DNA from 3 places in the Bacillus sp. Marseille-P3661 genome. Region 2 is predicted to be linked to each of the others. Evidence: riboswitches for the same ligand, from Rfam matches in the RefSeq annotation. Region 2 holds a riboswitch; each other region holds the start of a gene.
The links. A riboswitch is a leader RNA that binds a small molecule or an ion and turns the genes downstream of it on or off. The one in region 2 is predicted to bind S-adenosylmethionine.

Region 1 (3,284 bases), 1.2 Mb from region 2:
TAAAATTAACGAGAAGACCGCGATAAAGCTTCCTATCCATCCTTTCAGTTTAAATCCAATTAAAGCGCCAAATGACATGAATTGAGGTGCGGGAATTAGTGCGGCTGCAACCATCATGGATTGTAATTCTTGTAAGGAAATCCAACGGTTCTGATGGACAAGAATACCCTCAATTTTGTGAGCATTTGCCCACATTCCTCCGAAAGTTGTCACTCCTATCCTAAAGAAACTTAAGGAAAGAGATAATAGACTGATTTGTGCTATTTTTATGGAATCGATGTTCTGTTCTTTCAAGGAAAACCCTCCTTTTTGGTAAATAAGAAGTGTACTAGTTTTATTATCTTCTTGCTTGTATGTTGCAATGAAAAAGTGTGCAGATATAAGAGTGCTTTAATAATATTTTTATTAGTAATATTTATTGTGATCTTTAGGAAATTAGGATTGTCGTGAAACAGAAATTCATGCTCTTATATAAATTGAATTTTTCAAAGAGTAATCGTCCAATGAGCCTGTATGTGAATTTTGAAAATGATGGAGAAATGTTATTCTCTTGATCCAGACTTTTCTATAAAAGTAGTGCCCTCCTTCAGTTTGACGTGTAGAGCTTTAGTAATATTAAATTGGACACAAACTGTTCCTGCATCCTAAGGATTTATAGAACTTTATGTCTACTTTTTTATTCAAATACTCAGGAATTTTGTAACAAAAAAAGTAAAAACTCATGGCTAAGCTACATATATATAATGGGTAACATCACATTGGTAATAAGAAAGTGAGGTTTTAGACATGAGTTTGTATGGCATAATCTTAGTAATTCATATCCTTGCAGCGGTTTGTGGTTTAGGTGCTGTGTTTGCCAACCCTTCAATCATGAAGAGAGGTACGAACGTGGAGAAGGCAAAACAAGCATTAGAAACAGCTAAAGACGTAGAAAAGTATGCGAAAATAGGAAGTATTACACTCCTCGTAACGGGATTAATATTGGGTGCAATTAATCCGTCTTTATTTACTCAAGCCTGGTACATTACTGCTTTAGTTATATATCTAGCTGTACAGCCAATCGTTGCTTATATGATCCCGAAAAGAGCAGAAAAGTTATATTTGATGTTACAAAACCAAGATAGCAACGAATTACCAAGTGATTTTATGCCAATTGCGATGCAAATCGGAAAGCTGGATAATATTGCTCGAGTTTCAGTTCTTATCCTAATTATCTTAATGTCACTTAAGCCATTCTAGGCCTCCGTCATGGGGGCTTATTTTATTTATTAATAGGTAATTATATACGGGGAGACAGGACTCTTTGGATCAATAAAAGATTTGATACTTGAAAGTGGGAAAGTTGCCAAAACTGAATATGAACATGTCACATCGGACGTTCCAAAGATCCAAGGGGTTTGAAAGGAACGGATATCCCTTTATTCGGAAGGATCACTGCGATTGCAGATGTTTTTGATGCGTTAAGTACCGTTCAGGTTTATAAAAAAGCTTGGAAATTGGTGTAGATCCTTAATTATTATCATGATGAAAAAGGAAAACACTTTGATTCAATTTTAGTGGATATTTTTCTTAAGAATGTAAATGGATTTTTAGCAATTAAAGAAACATATAGAGATTAAAAATCAAATTAAGGAAAAATAGATATTCTGAGTAACATCAGGGGTGTCTCACCTTCTTATTTGAAAAATAGCTCTAATTACTATCCGTTCATTAATAATTGTTTAAAATTAATTTGTAGAAAGTAAAAGCAAAAAAAAGATGGTTGACTTTTGCAAATTTTACATTTATTATTGTTTCTAAGTTGGAAATGTGAGTAACACACAAACTGCAATTCAATAATAAATTCTGTTGACACTTCCAATTTTTGGTTATAAACTAGATTTATATTTTTTGAAAAATTAAATACAAATAATTTCTTATCCAGAGAGGTGGAGGGACTGGCCCTATGATACCTCGGCAACAGACTTTAAATAAGTACTGTGCCAATTCCAGCAGGCTTACATGCTTGAAAGATAAGAAGAGCGCACTGTTTATATATGTCGTAAACAACCCTCTTCTTATGGAAGAGGGTTTTATTGTTGTTGAACTCATTTTGCTACTAGTCAACTAAGAGCAAAAAAAGTAAATGGTCATAAAGGGGGAATTAAAAGTGAATAGCTTAGATGAGACAAAAGTAAATCATATACTATCAACCCTAAAGGGAATCGAATACGGTTCTTTAGTTATTACGGTCCATAATGGAGAAATTACACAAATTGATGTAACTGAAAAAAAACGATTTACGCTAAAAAAAACCGAGAATAAAAATAATGGATAGAAGATATCTGCCGATTAGACCACTAAAGGCATCTTTATCCAATTCGTCTTATGTATTAGACGAATTGGTAAAGATGCTTTTTTTGTCCGAAAATTTGAAAAATATTAAATTTTAAGCGTACTTTTCCAGCTTCAGTGTCTAGCCCTCGGAGTCAAAGACGCATGGATGTGCATATCACGCTGTTGCCAAAGAAAGTGAGGTTTTAGCCGGGGGCTTGCCTGACATAGCTGATCAAGGCGTTGCGCTTTTCTAATTAATGTCCATCATAGACCAGTTAGTATATTTCCAAAGGATTCTCACTTTTTATAGTTATTTTTGATAGATATGAAATGCAAAAAAATTTGAAGGGGGTGGCCGGAATGAGGAAACTATAAAACTGATTTTGAAACACATACATTTCTTATTCACTCAGTGGTTCAGCAAATAACATACTAAATTTGGAGGGTTTTTTATGAGAATAAACAATTGGCTTAAGGGTATTATTTTTACTTTACTTTTACTACTAGTTTCAGCATGTAATGTCCAACTTGGTGGTGGTGATGGTACAGCAGACACAGATGCACCACCAAAAACAAATGATGAACACATAGATGTGGAAACTATTTCAACCGAGTTTACAGGTGTGGCAGATGGGCAGCCAGTACCGTCATTAGAAGGAAAGAATATCGGAGTGGCTGTCATTGGAACAACACATAACTTTGATCGTCAAGCATATCAAGGGCAAATTGACCGCATTAAAGAATTGGGTGGAAATCCAATCCCAGTTGATGGAGAGAGAAATGACCAAAAACATATAGCTGACATTGAAAACTTACTCACTCAAAAACCGGATGCGATTATTAAGGAGCTGGGTGATACCGCAGTGTATGAGCCAGTGATGAAAAAAGTACATGATGCCGGGATCCCAATTTTTACGATTGATCATCCTAGTCCATACAGTATTACGAACCACTTATCTGACAACTAT
Region 2 (3,284 bases):
TGTCCCAACCTTGTCCATCCCATTTTAGTTTGCTTGTTCCAAATATTTCACGGAAGGTATCATTTTTTAGCGCATATTTCGTTAGAGTAGCTAGATCATATGCAGTTGTTTTTTGTTCTAAATGATAAAGTCCATGCGGGTTTCTAAAAGTTGTGTTCTTTAATCCAACCTTATTTTGAATAAATTCATTCATTCTATTGGAAAAAGCAGCAGAACTCCCATCGAAGTGTTCAGCTATTGCAATTGCTGCATCATTACCAGAACTAATTAAGATTCCCTGCACAAGCTTATGCAAGGGAACTTGTTCACCAATTTCTAAATAAACTCGTGTACCTTCTATATTTCTTGCATTTTCACTTACTGTAACAAGATCATCTAAATCGCCTTCTTCAATTGCAATAATAGCTGTTGCAATTTTAGTTAAACTCGCTGGATATAATGATGTATTCCTGTTTTTGCTGTATAGAATAGATCCAGTATTTGCATCCATTAATACAGCTGCTTCACTATCAATCCTCAAACTTTCGTTTCCATCCTGAGCGAATATATTATTTGGAAGTTGCACTGTTAATAAAATATGAATTAACGTTAATAGAATTATTTTTTTTACCATGATTCCCCTTTCTCCTTAAAACTACAGTCTATAATAGTATTCGTTGCAATAGTGGTTTTTAGGTTCCAAAATTATATTAAAATTCCCATGAACTACATTGATTACTGTTTGGATTTTAAAAGAGCAGTATAATAATGGTAGGCAAGCTATATTCTTCGTGTGTGGCAAGTAGTGAAAGGGTGAGTGGGGATCAAATGTATGCGATACTAAGTCAAATCAGTAATTTCTTAAGCCAACCATTAATAAAATTAGCGTATGGATTTGAAGGGATCCCTATATTAGCTGCTTTATTTCTAGGACTGGTCGGTGCATTGGCTCCTTGTCAATTTACAGGAAATCTTGGAGCAATCACAATATATAGCAATCGTTCCCTTCAAGATAAAGTAGCTTGGTCAGACGTGATTTGGTTTACACTTGGAAAAATGGTTGTTTTCTCTGGGCTAGGTTTTATTGTCTGGCTATTAGGAAAGGAATTTCAAGACTACCTCACGTTAATTTTTCCGTGGATTCGAAAAGCAATCGGCCCTATTCTTATGTTAATTGGTGTGTTTATGCTTGGTATCATTAAAATGAATTGGACGTTAACACTCGGAAATATTCCGGAACGTTTAAAAGTGGGGAGAACAGGGGCGTTTTTTATGGGGGCAGGCTTTTCGTTAGGCTTTTGTCCAACTATGTTCATTTTGTTTTTTGTCACATTAATGCCTATTGTACTTTCTACTTCTTTTGGAGCTATTTTACCTAGTATATTTGCAATCGGTACTTCATTACCGATAATAATAGCGATCTTTTTAATTTGGTATTTTGATATGAGTGGGTCTGCTATGAAGAAAAAAGGAAGGAAAATAGGGACCATTATTCAAAGAACCGCGGGAGTGTTCATGATCGTCCTAGGAATTTTAGATACAATTGCATATTGGCTATAGGAAAATAAAAAAAGTTGCTCAAGGTTTCTTAATCTAACATTAACATCTCGCCACCCAGTAAAATACGTTTTAAAAAACACAAAAAAACTATTGACGTGCTGTTTATAGTTTGTTATTGTTTAACTTATCAAATTAACGAATAATTTTTAACAGTAAAAAAATAAATATTTACTCTTATCACGAGTAGGCTGAGGGATTTGGCCCTATGACGCCCGGCAACCGCCCTATATGGGAATGGTGCTACTTCCAACAGACAGGAATGTCTGAAAGATAAGAGGGCGAAGCCGCAATGGTTTATGACTTCAACCTCTTTCTTTGGAAAGAGGTTTTTTATATGGAAAAAATTAAAGTTATACGAAAGGATGGAGCGAGCATATGAATACGGTCATTCTAGAAGGGGTTCGGACACCTTTTGGGAAGTGGAAAGGCAGCTTAGCTGGTTTAGAGGCAAAGGAAATTGGGACTTTAGCTGTAAAAGAATTAGTAAAACGTGTACCAGAAGTGGCAAGTGAGGCGGATGGTGTTTTACTAGCTCAAGTACTTCAAGCGGGGCAAGGTCAGAATCCGGCTAGGAGAGTCGCAATCGATGCAGGCGTTTCGTTGTCAGTCCCCGCGATTACATTAAATAATGTTTGTTTAGCTGGTTTAGCTTCAATTTCGGATGCAGTGCGACGTATTCATTTTGGAGAAGGAGACTTATACATAACCGGTGGATTTGACTCCATGACAAATGCCCCGTACACGGCGCCATTTCGCAAGGAACAATCGATGGGACCACTGCAACTGACGGATACATTAATTAACGATGGTTTGTGGTGTTCGTTAGCAGACGACTCAATGGGCGTGTTAACAGATTTGAAAAATAAAGACTTTAAGATTGATAGAAAAGCTCAAGATGAATATGCACAGCTATCACAAGAACGGGCAGCTGCTGCGCAACAAAAAGGTTGGCTCCAAGATGAAATTGTTCCATTAATACTGAATGGGAAAACATTTACAGACGATGAAGGCATTCGACCCAATTCTACGTTAGAAAAACTAGAAACACTTCGACCGGCATTTGTCGAAGACGGTACGATCACAGCGGGGAATGCGTCTCAAATGACAGATGGAGCAAGTGTAGGAATTGTTTCCACCGAAAAGAAAGCAGAGCATCTTGGCAAAACACCTTTAGCACGAATTCTAGGATGGGCTGAAATTGCTGGTCCCGATACGAGTTTGCATACAAAGCCAGCGCAAGCCATTAAAGCGGTGTTGGAGAAGACCAAGTTAACTTTGAATGATATTGATTTATTTGAAATCAATGAAGCTTTTGCAAGTGTTGTTGTTGCAAGCTGCCGCGAGCTAGGAATTGGCTATGACCGAGTGAATGTTAATGGTGGCGCGATTGCCATCGGTCATCCGCTGGGTGGAACAGGATTTCGTCTTGTCCTAACAGTAGCGAAGGAGCTACAACGCCGAGGTGGCGGCAAGGGAATCGCATCGCTTTGCGGCGGTGGCGGCCAAGGCATGGCTGTTTTAATAGAAGTTCCAAAAAGCTGGTAGAAGTAAACCAAACCGAACGGTAATAAACGAAACTACTGCATTTTTAATAGCGTAAATACAAAAGACTGAAGATTTTTATAAACTGAATGTTTTTACTAGAAAAACAATTATGGAGGATGAAAACGATGATTTATACTTACTTTGCACTGATAGCCTTATGCTGGACCGTTGGATTAATTATATGGAAGAAATCTTATGTA
Region 3 (3,284 bases), 230 kb from region 2:
GCTCCCATTGCCTTAGCAGCTTCAAGAACACCTTTATCAATTTCACGCAGTCCAATTTCTACCATTCTTGCGTAAAACGGTGCAGCACCGATAATTAATGCTGGTAACGCAGCTTTAGCTCCAAGCATTGTACCTACTAAAAATTTAGTAAAAGGAATTAGCAATATAATAAGAATAATAAACGGAATTGAACGGAATATATTGACATATGCTGCAATAATCCCATTTAATAATTTGTTTTCCCAAATGTTACCCTTTGATGTTAAGAACAATAGTAATCCAAGTAAAATACCAAATATAAATGTTAGAAGTACCGATATTCCTGCCATATAAAGTGTTTCGACAGTTGCCTCCCACATATTATCCCATTTCACATTAGGTAGTGTGGTTTCAAGCATGTTCAATCACCTCCACTTCAACTTGGTGCTCGCGGATGAATGAAATTGCTTTTTCAACCTCATCATTATTACCTTCAAGATGGACAAACAACGTACCATAAGCACCATTTTGTGTTTGTGAAATCTTCCCTTGAAGTATATTAACATTAATATTGAAATTACGAATTAAAGACGTAATTAATGGTTGTTCTGTTTCTTCACCAACAAATGTAAGTTGGACAACTTTACCATTCGGGTAATTTTCCAATAAATGCTCAATAGTCTCTTTTGTTTCCTCTGGCTCTGTTACTTGTTGAACGAAACGTTTTGTGATGGATTGCTGTGGTTTTCGGAATACCTCTAAAACATCACCTTGTTCAACGATTCGACCATTCTCCATTACAGCTACACGATGACAAATTTTGCGGATGACATGCATTTCATGTGTAATTAATACTATCGTCAGCCCAAGTTTCTCGTTAATATCAACAAGCAGGTCTAAAATAGAGTCAGTTGTTTGCGGATCAAGAGCTGATGTTGCTTCATCACATAGCAGTACTTTCGGGCGATTTGCCAATGCACGCGCAATCCCAACTCTTTGCTTTTGTCCGCCACTTAGCTGTGAAGGATAGGCATTCTCCCGGCCTTCTAAGCCTACTAGCTTAATGAGCTCGTCCACTCTTTTTAGACGTTCCGCTTTCCCAACACCGGCAATTTCAAGAGGAAACGCGATATTATCCCGAACGGTTCTTGACCATAATAAATTAAAGTGCTGGAAAATCATCCCGATTTCTTGGCGAGCTTTTCTTAGGTCACTTCCACCAATTTTTGTTAAGTCTCGCCCAGCAACTTCAATGGACCCGGCTGTCGGTTGTTCTAAACGATTTAAAAGTCGTATTAACGTACTTTTACCTGCACCACTATAGCCGATAATTCCAAAGATTTCGCCTTGGCTGATTTGTAAATCTACATTGTCAACGGCATTGACAAGACCACTGGCTGATTTAAATATTTTTTGTATCCCTTTTAGTGTTATCATGTTGCGACCCACCTTCTCTCATACCTATTATTGCATTAATGGAACTAGGTTAAACGCAATTTTTATCACCTAAATGAAACTTAGTATTTTTATTCTAAAAAAATTAAAGCCTTTCTGCAGACAAGCAGAAAGGCTTCATGTTGTAACCTTTCTCTCATCTTCCAAAGTAAATTACTTTGTGTGAATTGGCACCATTTCAAGTTTCCTTGACGGTTGCCGGGTTTCATCGGGCACTTCCCTCCACCTCTCTTGATAAGAGTTTTACTATATTCTATTAAACTTTTATTTAGGTTGATTGTTTTATAAGCACGATTGAAATTTTAGCATTTCTATATTTGGGTGTCAACAACAATTGCTATATCGGAATAACTGTTTAAATATTTATAATACTTTTACTTTGCCGCCGCTTGTGATCGTAATCCTGTTGCTTTTTCTAATCCTTGTTCAAGATCTTCTATAAGATCTTCGACATTCTCAATACCAACTGAAAGTCGAATTAAATCTTCTCTTACTCCAGCGCTCTTTAAGCCTTCCTCATCTAGCTGCGAATGTGTTGTACTTGCTGGATGAATAATTAAGCTTTTTGAATCTCCGACGTTTGCTACATGTGACCAAAGCTCAACAGAATTAATCAGCTTTTGCCCAGCTACTCTTCCACCTTTTATACCAAAAATAAGAACAGAACCGGCACCTTTAGGGAAGTATTTCTTAGCTAAATCCTTGGAAGGATGACTGTCACTTTCCGGATGTAGAACCCACTCAACACCTGGATGCTTTTCTAAATAGTCTACAACTTGACGTGTATTGGAAATATGCTCTTTCATACGTACATGTAATGTTTCAAGTCCTAGAGCTAATTGGAAAGCATTAAATGGACTTAACGCAGGTCCCATGTCACGTAACAATTGCACGCGCGCTTTAATAATATATGCAATAGCTCCTAAAGCTTCAGCGTAAACCAATCCATGGTAACTTGGATCAGGAGTTGTAAAACCTGGGAACTTCGGTGAATTCCAATCAAACTTTCCACCATCAACGATTACTCCACCTAATGTTGTTCCATTACCACAAATCCATTTTGTTGCCGAGTGTACGACGATGTCAGCACCAAACTCAATCGGACGGCAAAGGTAAGGTGTTGCAAACGTATTATCTACAATTAAAGGAATACCTGCTTCATGAGCAATGTTCGCTACCGCTTCGATATCTAAAATTTGTAAGCTAGGATTTCCGATTGTTTCTGCAAACACTGCTTTCGTTTTTTCAGTGATTGCTGCACGGAAATTTTCCGGATCTGTCGGATCAACTAAATGCACTTTAATACCTTGTTTCGGCAGCGTTTGTGTGAATAAATTATATGTTCCCCCATAAAGAGTCGATGCGGCGACAATTTCATCACCAGCTTCGGCAATATTCTGAATAGCCATCGTAATAGCTGCAGAACCACTTGATACAGAAAGAGCACCCACACCACCTTCTAGAAGAGCAATTCTCTCTTCAAACACTGTGTTTGTTGGATTATGTATTCTTGTATAGATATAACCTGATTCGGAAAGATTAAATAAATTGGCCGCATGTTCTGTGTCTTTAAACAAATATGCATTTGTAGGATATATAGCCGTACCTTGAGAACGTGTTCCTTCATCTAATTGCAATCCACCATGAATACCTAATGTTTCAATTCGATAATTTTTTTGTTCACTCATTTTACCCAGCTCCCTTTTTACATAATGTTTAGTTGATCATCAAAATAGACGTGACATCTATTAAGATGACGATGTCTATCCTAGACTAGACTTTTTTGTAACAAAATTCTGTTAGCATTAAAAAAATCCCACTTCGATAAGAAGAGGGATTGTGGTCCATAT

Region 1: linked by a shared signal. The riboswitch ahead of C1724_RS08295 (YezD family protein) and the one ahead of C1724_RS02480 (acetyl-CoA C-acyltransferase) in region 2 are both predicted to bind S-adenosylmethionine.
Region 3: linked by a shared signal. The riboswitch ahead of C1724_RS01485 (methionine ABC transporter ATP-binding protein) and the one ahead of C1724_RS02480 (acetyl-CoA C-acyltransferase) in region 2 are both predicted to bind S-adenosylmethionine.

Annotation. Positions count from the first base shown of each region.
Region 1 is NZ_LT965953.1:1,772,537-1,775,820, reverse strand. It holds gene C1724_RS08305 (chromate transporter) at 1-294, opposite strand, end outside; gene C1724_RS08300 (DUF2269 family protein) at 787-1,239, shown strand; gene C1724_RS26370 (hypothetical protein) at 1,398-1,505, shown strand; SAM riboswitch class I at 1,914-2,019, shown strand; gene C1724_RS08295 (YezD family protein) at 2,150-2,317, shown strand; gene C1724_RS08290 (sugar ABC transporter substrate-binding protein) at 2,769-3,284, shown strand, end outside.
Region 2 is NZ_LT965953.1:549,647-552,930, forward strand. It holds gene C1724_RS02470 (D-alanyl-D-alanine carboxypeptidase family protein) at 1-613, opposite strand, end outside; gene C1724_RS02475 (urease accessory protein UreH domain-containing protein) at 808-1,539, shown strand; SAM riboswitch class I at 1,711-1,816, shown strand; gene C1724_RS02480 (acetyl-CoA C-acyltransferase) at 1,915-3,084, shown strand.
Region 3 is NZ_LT965953.1:324,009-327,292, reverse strand. It holds gene C1724_RS01490 (methionine ABC transporter permease) at 1-398, opposite strand, end outside; gene C1724_RS01485 (methionine ABC transporter ATP-binding protein) at 391-1,416, opposite strand; SAM riboswitch class I at 1,568-1,675, opposite strand; gene C1724_RS01480 (O-acetylhomoserine aminocarboxypropyltransferase/cysteine synthase family protein) at 1,809-3,122, opposite strand.